One region of the Salinivibrio kushneri genome, then DNA from elsewhere that is predicted to be linked to it. Evidence: riboswitches for the same ligand, from Rfam matches in the RefSeq annotation. Region 1 holds a riboswitch; the other holds the start of a gene.
The links. Region 1 has a riboswitch for thiamine pyrophosphate ahead of thiC (phosphomethylpyrimidine synthase ThiC). Riboswitches for the same ligand answer to the same signal wherever they lie in the genome.
Positions count from the first base shown of each region.

Region 1 (5,918 bases):
AGTAACGATAAAGGGGGTGAAAAACCTCCTCGCCGGAAGACCAAGGGTTCCTGTCCAACGTTAATCGGGGCAGGGTAAGTCGGCCCCTAAGGCGAGGCCGAAAGGCGTAGTCGATGGGAAACGGGTTAATATTCCCGTACTGCTACTTACTGCGATGGGGGGACGGAGAAGGCTAGGTGGGCCTGGCGATGGTTGTCCAGGTTCAAGTGCGTAGGCTGATTTCTTAGGCAAATCCGGGAAATCAAGGCCGAGACACGATGTCGAGCCACCAAGGTGGTGAAGTCATTGATGCCATGCTTCCGGGAAAAGCCTCTAAGCTTCAGGTAAGTAGCAACCGTACTCCAAACCGACACAGGTGGTCGGGTAGAGAATACCAAGGCGCTTGAGAGAACTCGGGTGAAGGAACTAGGCAAAATGGTACCGTAACTTCGGGAGAAGGTACGCTGCCCGCGGTGAAGTCCCTTGCGGATGGAGCTATGGGCAGTCGCAGATACCAGGTGGCTGCAACTGTTTATTAAAAACACAGCACTGTGCAAAATCGAAAGATGACGTATACGGTGTGACGCCTGCCCGGTGCCGGAAGGTTAATTGATGTGGTTATCGCAAGAGAAGCCATTGATTGAAGCCCCGGTAAACGGCGGCCGTAACTATAACGGTCCTAAGGTAGCGAAATTCCTTGTCGGGTAAGTTCCGACCTGCACGAATGGCGTAATGATGGCCACGCTGTCTCCACCCGAGACTCAGTGAAATTGAAATCGCAGTGAAGATGCTGTGTACCCGCGGCTAGACGGAAAGACCCCGTGAACCTTTACTACAGCTTGGCACTGAACATTGAGCCTACATGTGTAGGATAGGTGGGAGGCTTTGAAGCGGCGACGCCAGTTGCTGTGGAGCCATCCTTGAAATACCACCCTTGTATGTTTGATGTTCTAACTTAGCCCCGTTATCCGGGGTGAGGACAGTGCCTGGTGGGTAGTTTGACTGGGGCGGTCTCCTCCCAAAGCGTAACGGAGGAGCACGAAGGTGGGCTAATCACGGTCGGACATCGTGAGGTTAGTGCAATGGCATAAGCCCGCTTAACTGCGAGAGTGACGGCTCGAGCAGGTACGAAAGTAGGTCATAGTGATCCGGTGGTTCTGAATGGAAGGGCCATCGCTCAACGGATAAAAGGTACTCCGGGGATAACAGGCTGATACCGCCCAAGAGTTCATATCGACGGCGGTGTTTGGCACCTCGATGTCGGCTCATCACATCCTGGGGCTGAAGTCGGTCCCAAGGGTATGGCTGTTCGCCATTTAAAGTGGTACGCGAGCTGGGTTTAGAACGTCGTGAGACAGTTCGGTCCCTATCTGCCGTGGGCGTTGGATGATTGAGGGGAGCTGCTCCTAGTACGAGAGGACCGGAGTGGACGAACCGCTGGTGTTCGGGTTGTGTCGCCAGACGCATTGCCCGGTAGCTAAGTTCGGCACAGATAAGCGCTGAAAGCATCTAAGCGCGAAGCTGGCCCCGAGATGAGTCATCCCTAGAGCTTCGAGCTCTCTAAAGGGTTGTTCTAGACTAGAACGTTGATAGGCAGGGTGTGTAAGCGCTGTGAGGCGTTGAGCTAACCTGTACTAATTGCCCGTGAGGCTTAACCATACAACACCCAAGAGGTTTTGGGTTGGACTTAAAATAAAGCCAGTTGATTGTGGCGAGAACGAACAGCTTTCTAGGTTGATGGTTTTCACTTTTAGAAAAGTGAAGACAAAACAAAATTTTGCTTGGCGACCATAGCGCTTTGGACCCACCTGACTCCATGCCGAACTCAGTAGTGAAACGAAGCAGCGCCGATGGTAGTGTGGGGTCTCCCCATGTGAGAGTAGGACATCGCCAGGCTTTGATTACAATTGATTAAAGCAAAGAGATATAAGCCTTTAATCATACAGAATTGGTGCGGAGTGGTAGTTCAGTTGGTTAGAATACCGGCCTGTCACGCCGGGGGTCGCGGGTTCGAGTCCCGTCCACTCCGCCACTACTTAGAAGCCCTGCTAATTTTAGTAGGGTTTTTTTGTGATTGGCTAGGTTAGCCCACAGGGCGAATGAGTCCCGCAGGGTGGCCTGCCCATTGTCCGCAACCCCGGCCCTCCGCCGCTACTTAAAAAACCTAGCTGAAAAGCTGGGGTTTTTTGTTATTGGGTTGTTGGGACGATCTGCTTTATAAATAAGCGATCAAGCGTTTGAAGCGTAATTGATGGTGGTAATTTGTCGCGGGATCGCTACAATAGGCACCTATCTACAGGGGTATAGCTCCAATTGGCAGAGCAGCGGATTCCAAATCCGCGTGTTGGGGGTTCGAATCCCTCTACCCCTGCCAAATACCAAAGCATCGACATCGTCGGTGCTTTTTTTGTATGTGAATCATCAAGCTTCTAGCAACTCTGACCCTCTTCCCTTTTTCTTCCTCCTGTTCCTTATTCACCTGTCACGGTATGATGAGTTTTTACCAATCGAAAGGAGCACCCAGTGGTAAGCATATTGTGGGTAGGACTTGGTGGCGCACTAGGAGCGTCTTCGCGCTTTTTAGTTTCAGAGTGGAGCGTCGCGGTGTTTGGTCGAGGATTCCCTTACGGCACCCTCATGGTTAATGTGCTGGGCTCATTAGCGATGGGTGTCTTTTTAGCGGCGATGAGCCAAGAGCTGATTGCCCCAGTGCCTTGGCGTCAACTGATTGCGATTGGCTTTTTGGGCGCGTTCACCACCTTCTCGACCTTTTCAGTGGATACCTTGCTTCTTTTTCAACATGGTGAGACGGTGAAAGCCTTGTTAAACGTGGGTCTCAACCTTGCGTTATGCTTAGGAGCGGCCGCGATGGGGGCTTGGTTGCTAGGACGCATTACTGGGTAGGTAAAAACATGCCATTACGTCGCTTGTTGTTGCGGCGGTGATTTCTTATACTGGCGTTGAACTTGTCGGAGTGCCAATTGGCTGAGACCACGTTAAGTGGGATCCGTTGAACCTGATCTGGTTAGGACCAGCGAAGGGAACAAGAGATGCATCAGATAACAGACCGTACGCGTCTGCCAGTTTGCTCACATCTCAATTCAGCGTTTTCCGGCAAGCATTAATTCCCATAATGAACACCGGAGTAATGCTATGTCGACCCGTAAACAGGCCCGCCTTGAGGCCAAATCTTTTATCGATTCCCTCTCTGCGCAAACCTACCCTAACTCGGAAAAAGTCTATGTCGAGGGATCGCGACCCGATATTCGCGTAGGCATGCGCGAAATCCACCTTTCTCCTACTTTTGTAGGCGGGGGTAAAGATAATCCGCAGTATGAAGCCAATGAATCCATTCGGGTTTATGACACATCAGGGCCTTATACCGACCCACAGAGTGCTATCGATATTTACCAAGGCTTAGCCCCAGTACGCAAAGCCTGGATTGATGAACGTGCCGATACAGAGTTCCTTGATGCAGTGAGCTCAGACTATGCAAAGACTCGCCTTAGTGATGAAACCTTGGATGATCTTCGCTTTAGTGCCTTACCGTCTATCCGTCGGGCGAAACCTAACCAGTGTGTGACCCAACTTCACTACGCACGCCAAGGCATTATCACCCCAGAGATGGAATTTATCGCTATTCGGGAAAATATGGGTCGCCAGCAGTATCGTGAAGATCAACTAAACCGCCAGCACCCAGGAGAAAGCTTTGGCGCGCATTTACCCTCGAATATCACTCCCGAATTTGTGCGCCAAGAGGTCGCTGAAGGGCGTGCGATTATTCCTGCCAACATTAACCACCCAGAAGCGGAGCCGATGATCATTGGGCGTAACTTTCTGGTGAAAGTGAATGCCAATATTGGTAACTCGGCGGTGAGCTCCTCCATTGAAGAAGAAACCGAAAAGTTGGTGTGGGCGACCCGTTGGGGCGCGGATACGGTGATGGATTTATCGACCGGACGCAATATCCACGAAACCCGCGAGTGGATTTTACGTAATAGCCCAGTTCCGATTGGCACTGTGCCTATGTATCAGGCGCTTGAGAAAGTGAATGGCATTGCCGAAGACCTGACTTGGGAAGTGATGCGCGATACCTTAATAGAGCAAGCCGAGCAAGGGGTCGATTATTTTACCATTCACGCTGGGGTGCGTTTGCACTACGTGCCCATGACCGCCAATCGCGTGACCGGGATTGTCTCGCGTGGTGGGTCGATTATCGCCAAATGGTGCTTGGCGCATCATCAAGAAAGCTTCCTCTATACCCATTTTCGTGAAATCTGCGAGATTTGTGCCGCCTATGATGTATCGCTGTCACTAGGCGATGGGTTGCGTCCCGGCTCAGTGGCTGACGCGAACGACGAAGCGCAATTCAGTGAGCTACGTACTCTGGGCGAGCTTACCAAGGTGGCATGGGAATACGATGTGCAGGTGATGATTGAAGGCCCCGGCCATGTGCCTATGCACATGATCAAAGAGAACATGGACGAGCAGCTCACCCATTGCCATGAAGCGCCTTTTTATACTTTAGGCCCGCTGACTACTGATATCGCGCCTGGTTACGACCACATCACCTCCGGGATTGGTGCGGCGATGATTGGCTGGTTTGGGTGTGCGATGCTTTGCTATGTCACGCCCAAAGAACATCTGGGTCTGCCCAACAAAGAGGATGTTAAAACTGGGCTTATCACTTACAAGTTGTGTGCGCACGCCGCCGACTTAGCCAAAGGACATCCGGGCGCGCAGGTGCGAGATAACGCCATTTCCAAAGCGCGCTTTGAATTCCGCTGGGAAGATCAGTTCAACCTTGCTTTAGATCCGGTGACGGCGCGTGCTTATCACGATGAAACACTGCCTCAAGAGTCGGGCAAGGTCGCGCATTTTTGCTCCATGTGTGGGCCAAAATTCTGCTCCATGAAAATCAGCCAAGAAGTCCGAGATTATGCCAAAGAAAATGGCTATGCCGCCGCGGGTGAAGCGATTGATGTCACTATGCTGGAAGACCCGTTAGCAGGCATGCAGCAAAAATCGCAAGAATTTCGAGAAAAGGGCAGTGAGCTCTACCTGCAAAAATCCCATCATTCGTCACCACAAGGCGCTGAGGTAGCGGACAGCGATAAGGTGGAATCATGAGCCTGACCCCGTTTGCGCCTATGTCTGAAGGTATAGGCCCATTATATCCGGTGGTGGACGATGTGGATTTGCTCGAACGCTTGCTTTGCTTGGGGGTGAAAACCGTGCAACTGCGTGTGAAGCAGCCGGGGCATCCTCAATTGGCGGATTGGGTACAGCGCGCGGTGGCATTGGGCCGCGCGCACCATGCGCAGGTGTTTATCAACGATCACTGGCAGCTCGCGCTTGAGGCTGGCGCCTATGGTGTTCATCTGGGGCAGCAAGACTTACAAGAGGCGGATCTTGATCGGCTCGCACGACAAGGCGTGCGCCTTGGCGTATCGACACGCAGTCCCGAACAGCTCGCTGCAGCGGTTGAACTCTCGCCCAGTTATCTCGCCATCGGCCATATTTTTCCCACCACCACCAAACAGCTCGTCGAGCCACCGCAAGGCATTTCAGCGTTAGCGCAGCAGGTGGTGGCTGTGGATGGCCGTTTCCCGACGGTGGCGATTGGCGGTATTGATCTCGACCGAGCCCCTGACGTTTGGCGCACCGGCGTGGACGCCATTGCGGTGGTCCGCGCCGTGACGCAAGCGCCTGATTTAGCGGCGCGCATTGACGCATTTAACCGCTGTCTTAATCGATCAAGACAACAAGGAGGGCGTGATGCTATCGGACAGTGAATACCTGCGTTATAGCCGGCAAATCATGCTGCCAGAAGTTGGAGAGTGCGGGCAGCAGGCACTGAGCAAGGCGCGCGTGTTAATGGTCGGTGCCGGTGGGCTTGGAACCACCGCGGGCCTCTATCTTGCAGGCGCTGGCGTGGG
Region 1 covers NZ_CP114588.1:25,722-31,639, forward strand. Annotated here, with positions in the region: rRNA gene N8M53_RS00110 (23S ribosomal RNA) at 1-1,638, shown strand, start outside; rRNA gene rrf (5S ribosomal RNA) at 1,760-1,875, shown strand; tRNA gene N8M53_RS00120 (tRNA-Asp) at 1,935-2,011, shown strand; tRNA gene N8M53_RS00125 (tRNA-Trp) at 2,277-2,353, shown strand; gene crcB (fluoride efflux transporter CrcB) at 2,503-2,883, shown strand; TPP riboswitch at 2,940-3,039, shown strand; gene thiC (phosphomethylpyrimidine synthase ThiC) at 3,133-5,109, shown strand; gene thiE (thiamine phosphate synthase) at 5,106-5,774, shown strand; gene N8M53_RS00145 (HesA/MoeB/ThiF family protein) at 5,758-5,918, shown strand, end outside.

Region 2 (5,918 bases), 390 kb from region 1:
TGGGATGCGCATAACCCTGACAGCCAGGCGACCTTCACTCATCACAGCTGGCAAGTATTACTGGATAAGTATTTGCAACCTCAGGGGCAACACACCTTATTTAACTATGCGGCGGTCACCGAGGCTGACAAGAAGGCTCTCGATCATTATATCCGCATGCTCACCGCGCGCGACCCTCGCACGCTGACCAAAGACGAGCAATACGCGTATTGGGTCAACCTTTACAATGCGGTCACCGTGACGCTGATTTTGGAGGCCTATCCGGTCAGTTCGATCACCAAACTCGGTGGGTTATTTAGCTTTGGCCCTTGGGATGATGAAGTGGTCACGGTGGCAGGTGAGCCCCTTACCTTGAATGATATTGAGCACCGTATTTTGCGCCCGCTCTGGCAAGACCCGCGTACCCACTATGCGGTCAACTGTGCCAGTTTAGGTTGCCCAAACCTGCAACCCAAGGCCTTCCAAGCAAACGCGCTTGAGGCACAGCTCGAGCAAGCCGCCTATACCTTCATTAACAGTGATAAAGGCGTGAGTCAGCAAGGAAAAAAATGGCAACTCTCCTCAATTTATGAATGGTTTGAAGCTGACTTTGGTGGCGATAAGCAAGGCGTGATCGCTCACATAAACCAGTATCGCGATATTCCATTGCCACAAGAGGCAATATTGGAATACGACTACAACTGGGATCTTAACCAACTCGGCAACTAAAAGGCTTGGTTAACCCTAAGCCAATCAGTACAATGGCCTCGTACTCATTGGGGAGCCTCACGGCTGAGATTGCGCAATGCGCTAGACCCATCGAACCTGATCCAGCTAACACTGGCGTAGGGATTGAGACTTGATGTTGCCATCAACTTGCCTCAACACCCACGCCCAACTTAGGAGCGTGCTGTGAAAGTTTTTACCTCGGTTCTCACTCTGGTTTCTTTATCCTTGCTATCACTGGGTGCCCGTGCCGCGGACCCACTGACTGTGTATACCTATGACTCCTTTATCGCCGAATGGGGGGCAGGACCCAAAATTAAAGCGAAGTTTGAACAGCAATGCGATTGCCAACTTGAATTCGTGTCTCTCGACGATGGCGCCGCTTTGCTCAATCGCCTGCGCATTGAAGGGGAAACCACCAAAGCCGATATCGTGCTGGGTATGGATACCAATTTAATGAAAGAAGCCGAGCGTAGCGGCATTGTCGCTGAGCACGCGGTCAATACTGAGCGCCTGCAAGTGCCTGGCGGTTGGGATAACAACTACTTTATCCCTTACGATTACGGCTACTTTGCCTTTGTGTATGACACCACGCGTTTACTCGATCCGCCTAAAAGCCTCAAAGCCTTGATTGAGGAGCGTGACGACATCAGTGTGATTTACCAAGATCCGCGCGTATCAACGGTCGGCCAAGGGCTAATGCTTTGGATCCAAAAAGTATACGGCGATAATAATCAACAAGCATGGCGCGAACTGGCTGACAACACCATCACTGTGACCAAAGGCTGGACCGAAGCGTACAACATGTTCCTGAACAAAGAAGCCGACATGGTGCTCTCTTATACCACCTCGCCAGCCTATCACCTGGTTGCCGATGATGACGATCGCTTTGCCGCCGCCATGTTTGAAGAAGGCCACTACATGCAAATCGAAGTGGCCGCTAAATCAGCCTATACCGATCAACCGGAACGTGCAGACGCGTTTTTACAATTTATGCTCAGTGATGCGGCACAGTCTGTGATCCCAACCACTCAGTGGATGTATCCGGTCACCGATGTCAACCTGCCTGATGCCTTTTACACCTTGGACAAACCGCAAGAGAGCTTGCTGTATCAGCCTGATGAAGTGATGGGCAATCGCCAGCAATGGGTGCGTGACTGGCAAACCGCGCTGGTTGAATAGCCTCCATGCTCAATCCCTCTCGAACCTGGCCGGGCAGTATTGCGGCCAGCTTAGTCGTGGTTTTGATTGGCAGCGCACTCTGGGCGCTGTTCTCTCACAGCCACGACCTAGCGCTTACCGCGTTGTGGCAAGATACCTACCTGCGCCATGTCACCTACTTTAGCTTTAAGCAGGCGACCTTATCTGTGGTGCTCAGCGTTGGGCTTGCGATACCCGTCGCCCATGCACTGTCTCGCCGACAGTTTCCAGCCAAAGCGTGGCTACTTAAGCTGTTCGCCATGACCTTGGTGCTACCGGTGTTGGTGGGGGTATTTGGCTTGGTTGCCATCTATGGCCGCAGCGGCTGGATAGCGCAAGCCTTCGCGCAATTCGATGCGGCTATGCCGTTTTCTATTTATGGTTTAAGTGGCATTTTGCTCGCTCATGTGTTTTTTAATCTGCCTTTTTCTGCCCAACTCATGGTGCAAGCTTTAGAAGGGATCCCCGCTGATCAGCGTCGTCTTGCTACCCAGCTAGGGCTGAAAGGCTGGCAGCGCTTTAAGCACCTAGAATGGCCGTATTTACGCCAAAGCTTGCCTCACATCATCGGGCTGGTGTTTATGTTGTGCTTTACCAGCTTCGCGACTGTCATGGCACTGGGTGGCGGGCCCAAAGCCACCACCATCGAGCTGGCCATTTACCAAGCCATTCATTTTGATTTCGATTTGCAAACGGGCGCTGTCCTCGCGCTGTGGCAAATGCTGTTGTGTGGCGCCATCGCATTTACCGTGCAAACGTTAACGCGCCCGCTGCCGAGTACGCCCAGCGAAGTGCTGCCGCTGCCTGCGTCTTTGGATAGCCGCGCGGCCAAGTGTTGGGATGGCCTTTGGATTGGCCTCGTTTTGCTACTGGTGTTACCGCCACTGGGTGTGGTGATTGCAAGGGGGCTAAACCCCAGCGCATTAGCTGTGCTCGGCGATAGCGCACTGTGGCAGGCAACATTGCACTCGCTCGCCATTGCCTTTGGGGCAACCAGCTTTGCCTTCGTGCTCGCAGCCGCGGTGATCCTCGCTAGCCGCCACTGGCGCTTACACGGCCGCAAAAAACAGGCGGACGGCATAGAAACCCTCGGGGCGATTATTTTGGTGGTGCCGAGCATTGTCCTCAGTACCGGGCTTTTTTTGCTGTTTCGCCAGTTTAGCGACGTATTCAGCTTGGCGCTGTGGCTGGTAATGGCCGTGAATGCCCTGATGGCGCTGCCTTATCTCATAAAAGTATTAAGTGCTCCCGCGTTTCAAGTTGCCCAGTCTTACCATAATCTGTGCGCCACCTTAGGCGTAAGAGGCATCACGCGTCTACGTCTGATTGAGTGGGACTGTTTGCGTGCACCTATTGCGCGCGGTGTCGCGGTGAGTTTTGTGTTATCGATGGGTGATCTCAGTGCGATAGCTCTGTTTGGCAGCCAAAACTTTCAAACTCTGCCCTTGTATTTATTCCGCTTAATGGGCAGTTACCAAATGGAAGCCGGCGCTGCCGCGGCGATGCTATTGCTGCTCACAAGTTTAGGGTGTTATGCCCTGCTTACACGTCTTATCCAATGGAGACAAGCATGCTGACACTTTCTAATGTCCACTATCGTTACCAGCAAGATTGGATGACCTTTGATGCCAAAATAGCGCCGGGGGAGATTGTTGCTGTGCTCGGCCCCAGCGGAGTGGGCAAGAGCACCTTGTTATCCTTGATTGCCGGATTGATTGCCCCAGACAGTGGCGAGATTGCTATTAATGGCAAGCCAGTAACAACAACCCCCGCGCATCAACGGCCCCTGTCTATCTTGTTTCAAGAGCACAATGTCTTTACCCATTTGTCAGTATTCGACAATATGGCGATAGGTTTATCGCCATCACTGAAGCTTACCGCCTCCCAACGTGACAGCATTCACCGTGCAGCCCACGCTGTCGGTTTAACTGACTATCTGTCACGGCTGCCTGGTCAACTGTCGGGCGGCCAACGCCAACGCATCGCGCTGGGTAGAAGCATCGCACGTAACCAGCCTTTATTACTGCTCGATGAGCCCTTTTCAGCGCTCGACCCTGCGCTAAAAAAGGACATGCTGGCACTGGTCAAACGTACCGCTCAAGAGCAAGGCACAACGGTGGTAATGGTGACTCATCATCCCGAAGATGCTCAAGCCATTGCCTCTGAATTTCTTTATTTGGATAACGGACAAGTCCGTCTGCATTGTCCTGTCGAAGCGCTCAAGACCCCACCCACGATAATGCAAGGTTATATGGGCAAGATGGATGATGAGTAATGGGTGGCACCACTTTGATTGCCTTCTATACTAAGGAAAACACGGAAGATTCCAAGGAGGCGCCTTGTGGCCGCCAGCAGCATTCAAATCCTCGACTCCATTGTCGATTTCACCGCTAAAACGGAAGTCGACGCGATCACCAAAAGCTTGCTGACCTCAATTACCGAGCTTACCCCAGTTAGCGAAGTGGTACTGCTTGATTACTGCGGTGATATGCAGCCTGCCTTTACTGTCCTCGGCACCAATGACAACAGTGCGTTTCAGCAAGAAAACATTCATCAAATTGATGCCCTGCTTGATGAGTGCCTGGCGACACAAGCGGTCACCCACCACCATACGGATGATCATGTATTGGTTGCCGTTCCCATTTATTACGAGAAGGAAGATGGGGTCAGTGGTATTTTATGCGGTCGCGCTAAAAGCCTGAGCAAAGACCAACGCGCATTAGTCGCCGGGCTAACGCGTATTTACGAGAACTATCAGCAGATTATCATGGCCAGCGAGCGTGATAGTTTCACCAGCTTATTTAATCGTAAAGTCCTCTCTAAAAAGCTGGATCTTATTTGTGATCGCTTAGCGCAAAGCGAGGTGACGCCAGACAGTGACACCGACAGCTCGCTCTCACCTTGGGTGTGTATTTTCGATGTTGATCACTTTAAGCAAATCAATGATAACTTTGGCCATGTTTTTGGTGACGAAGTCATCTTGTTACTGGCCTCGCTGATGCGTCAGACTTTTTCCTCACAAGATACTTTGTTCCGGTATGGTGGCGATGAATTTGTGGTGCTGTTTCAGCCATGTACCCGCGCCATGGCGGAGCAAAAAGCCAATACCTTTATTGCTAATGTCAACGCTCGTGATTTTGGTGCCGCTCAGACCGTGACGATTTCCATGGGGGCAACGCGGATTGAGCGTGGGCAACTGAGTACCAGCACCATCTTAGGCAATGCCGATCAGGCGCTTTATCACGCTAAACAAAACGGCCGTAATCACGTCGCCTTTTACGACGATCTTCTGCAATCTGGGGTGATCAAAACCTTTGTCGCCGAAGACGATGTTGAGTTGTTTTAGGTTCTGGATAAAGGTGGCGGCCTGATGACCGCCACCTGATATCCACTACAAATTCTCTTCGGCAAACTCCGCCAAGCGACTGCGCACCACGCCATTGAGGTACACACACGCACTGCCTTCAAAGTTTTTAAACCGCTCAACAATATAAGTCAGCCCAGATGTCACTGGGGTCAAATACGATGAATCAATTTGTGCTAAGTTCCCCGAGCACACCAGCTTGGTACCTTCCCCACAACGGGTGATAATGGTTTTAAGCTGAGAGGCGGTCAGGTTTTGGCACTCATCCAAAATCACGAATGCGTTTTGAATCGAGCGGCCACGCATAAAGTTAATCGATTTAAACTGCAGGTTGGCTTTCTCCATGATGTACCGCATCGAGCCATCGGTGCACTCATCATGCATGTGCAACGCTTCCAGCGTGTCGGTGACGGCCCCCAGCCAAGGCAACATTTTCTCCTCTTCGGTGCCTGGCAAAAAGCCGATCGACTCGCCAATATCTGGAGTGTTGCGGGTCACAATGATTTTGTCATACATCCCTTTCTCCACCACCTGCTCCAGGGCAGCGGCCATCGCCAGAATGGTTTTACCACAGCCCGCGGGACCGGTGAGGATCGCCAAGTCAATACTCGGATCCAGCAACGCATCCATTGCCATGCCTTGGTAGATA
Region 2 covers NZ_CP114588.1:2,436,512-2,442,429, forward strand. Annotated here, with positions in the region: gene N8M53_RS11195 (DUF547 domain-containing protein) at 1-708, shown strand, start outside; TPP riboswitch at 747-848, shown strand; gene thiB (thiamine ABC transporter substrate binding subunit) at 892-1,887, shown strand; gene thiP (thiamine/thiamine pyrophosphate ABC transporter permease) at 1,893-3,482, shown strand; gene thiQ (thiamine ABC transporter ATP-binding protein) at 3,476-4,180, shown strand; gene N8M53_RS11215 (GGDEF domain-containing protein) at 4,247-5,251, shown strand; gene N8M53_RS11220 (PhoH family protein) at 5,297-5,918, opposite strand, start outside.
Region 2: linked by a shared signal. The riboswitch ahead of thiB (thiamine ABC transporter substrate binding subunit) and the one ahead of thiC (phosphomethylpyrimidine synthase ThiC) in region 1 are both predicted to bind thiamine pyrophosphate.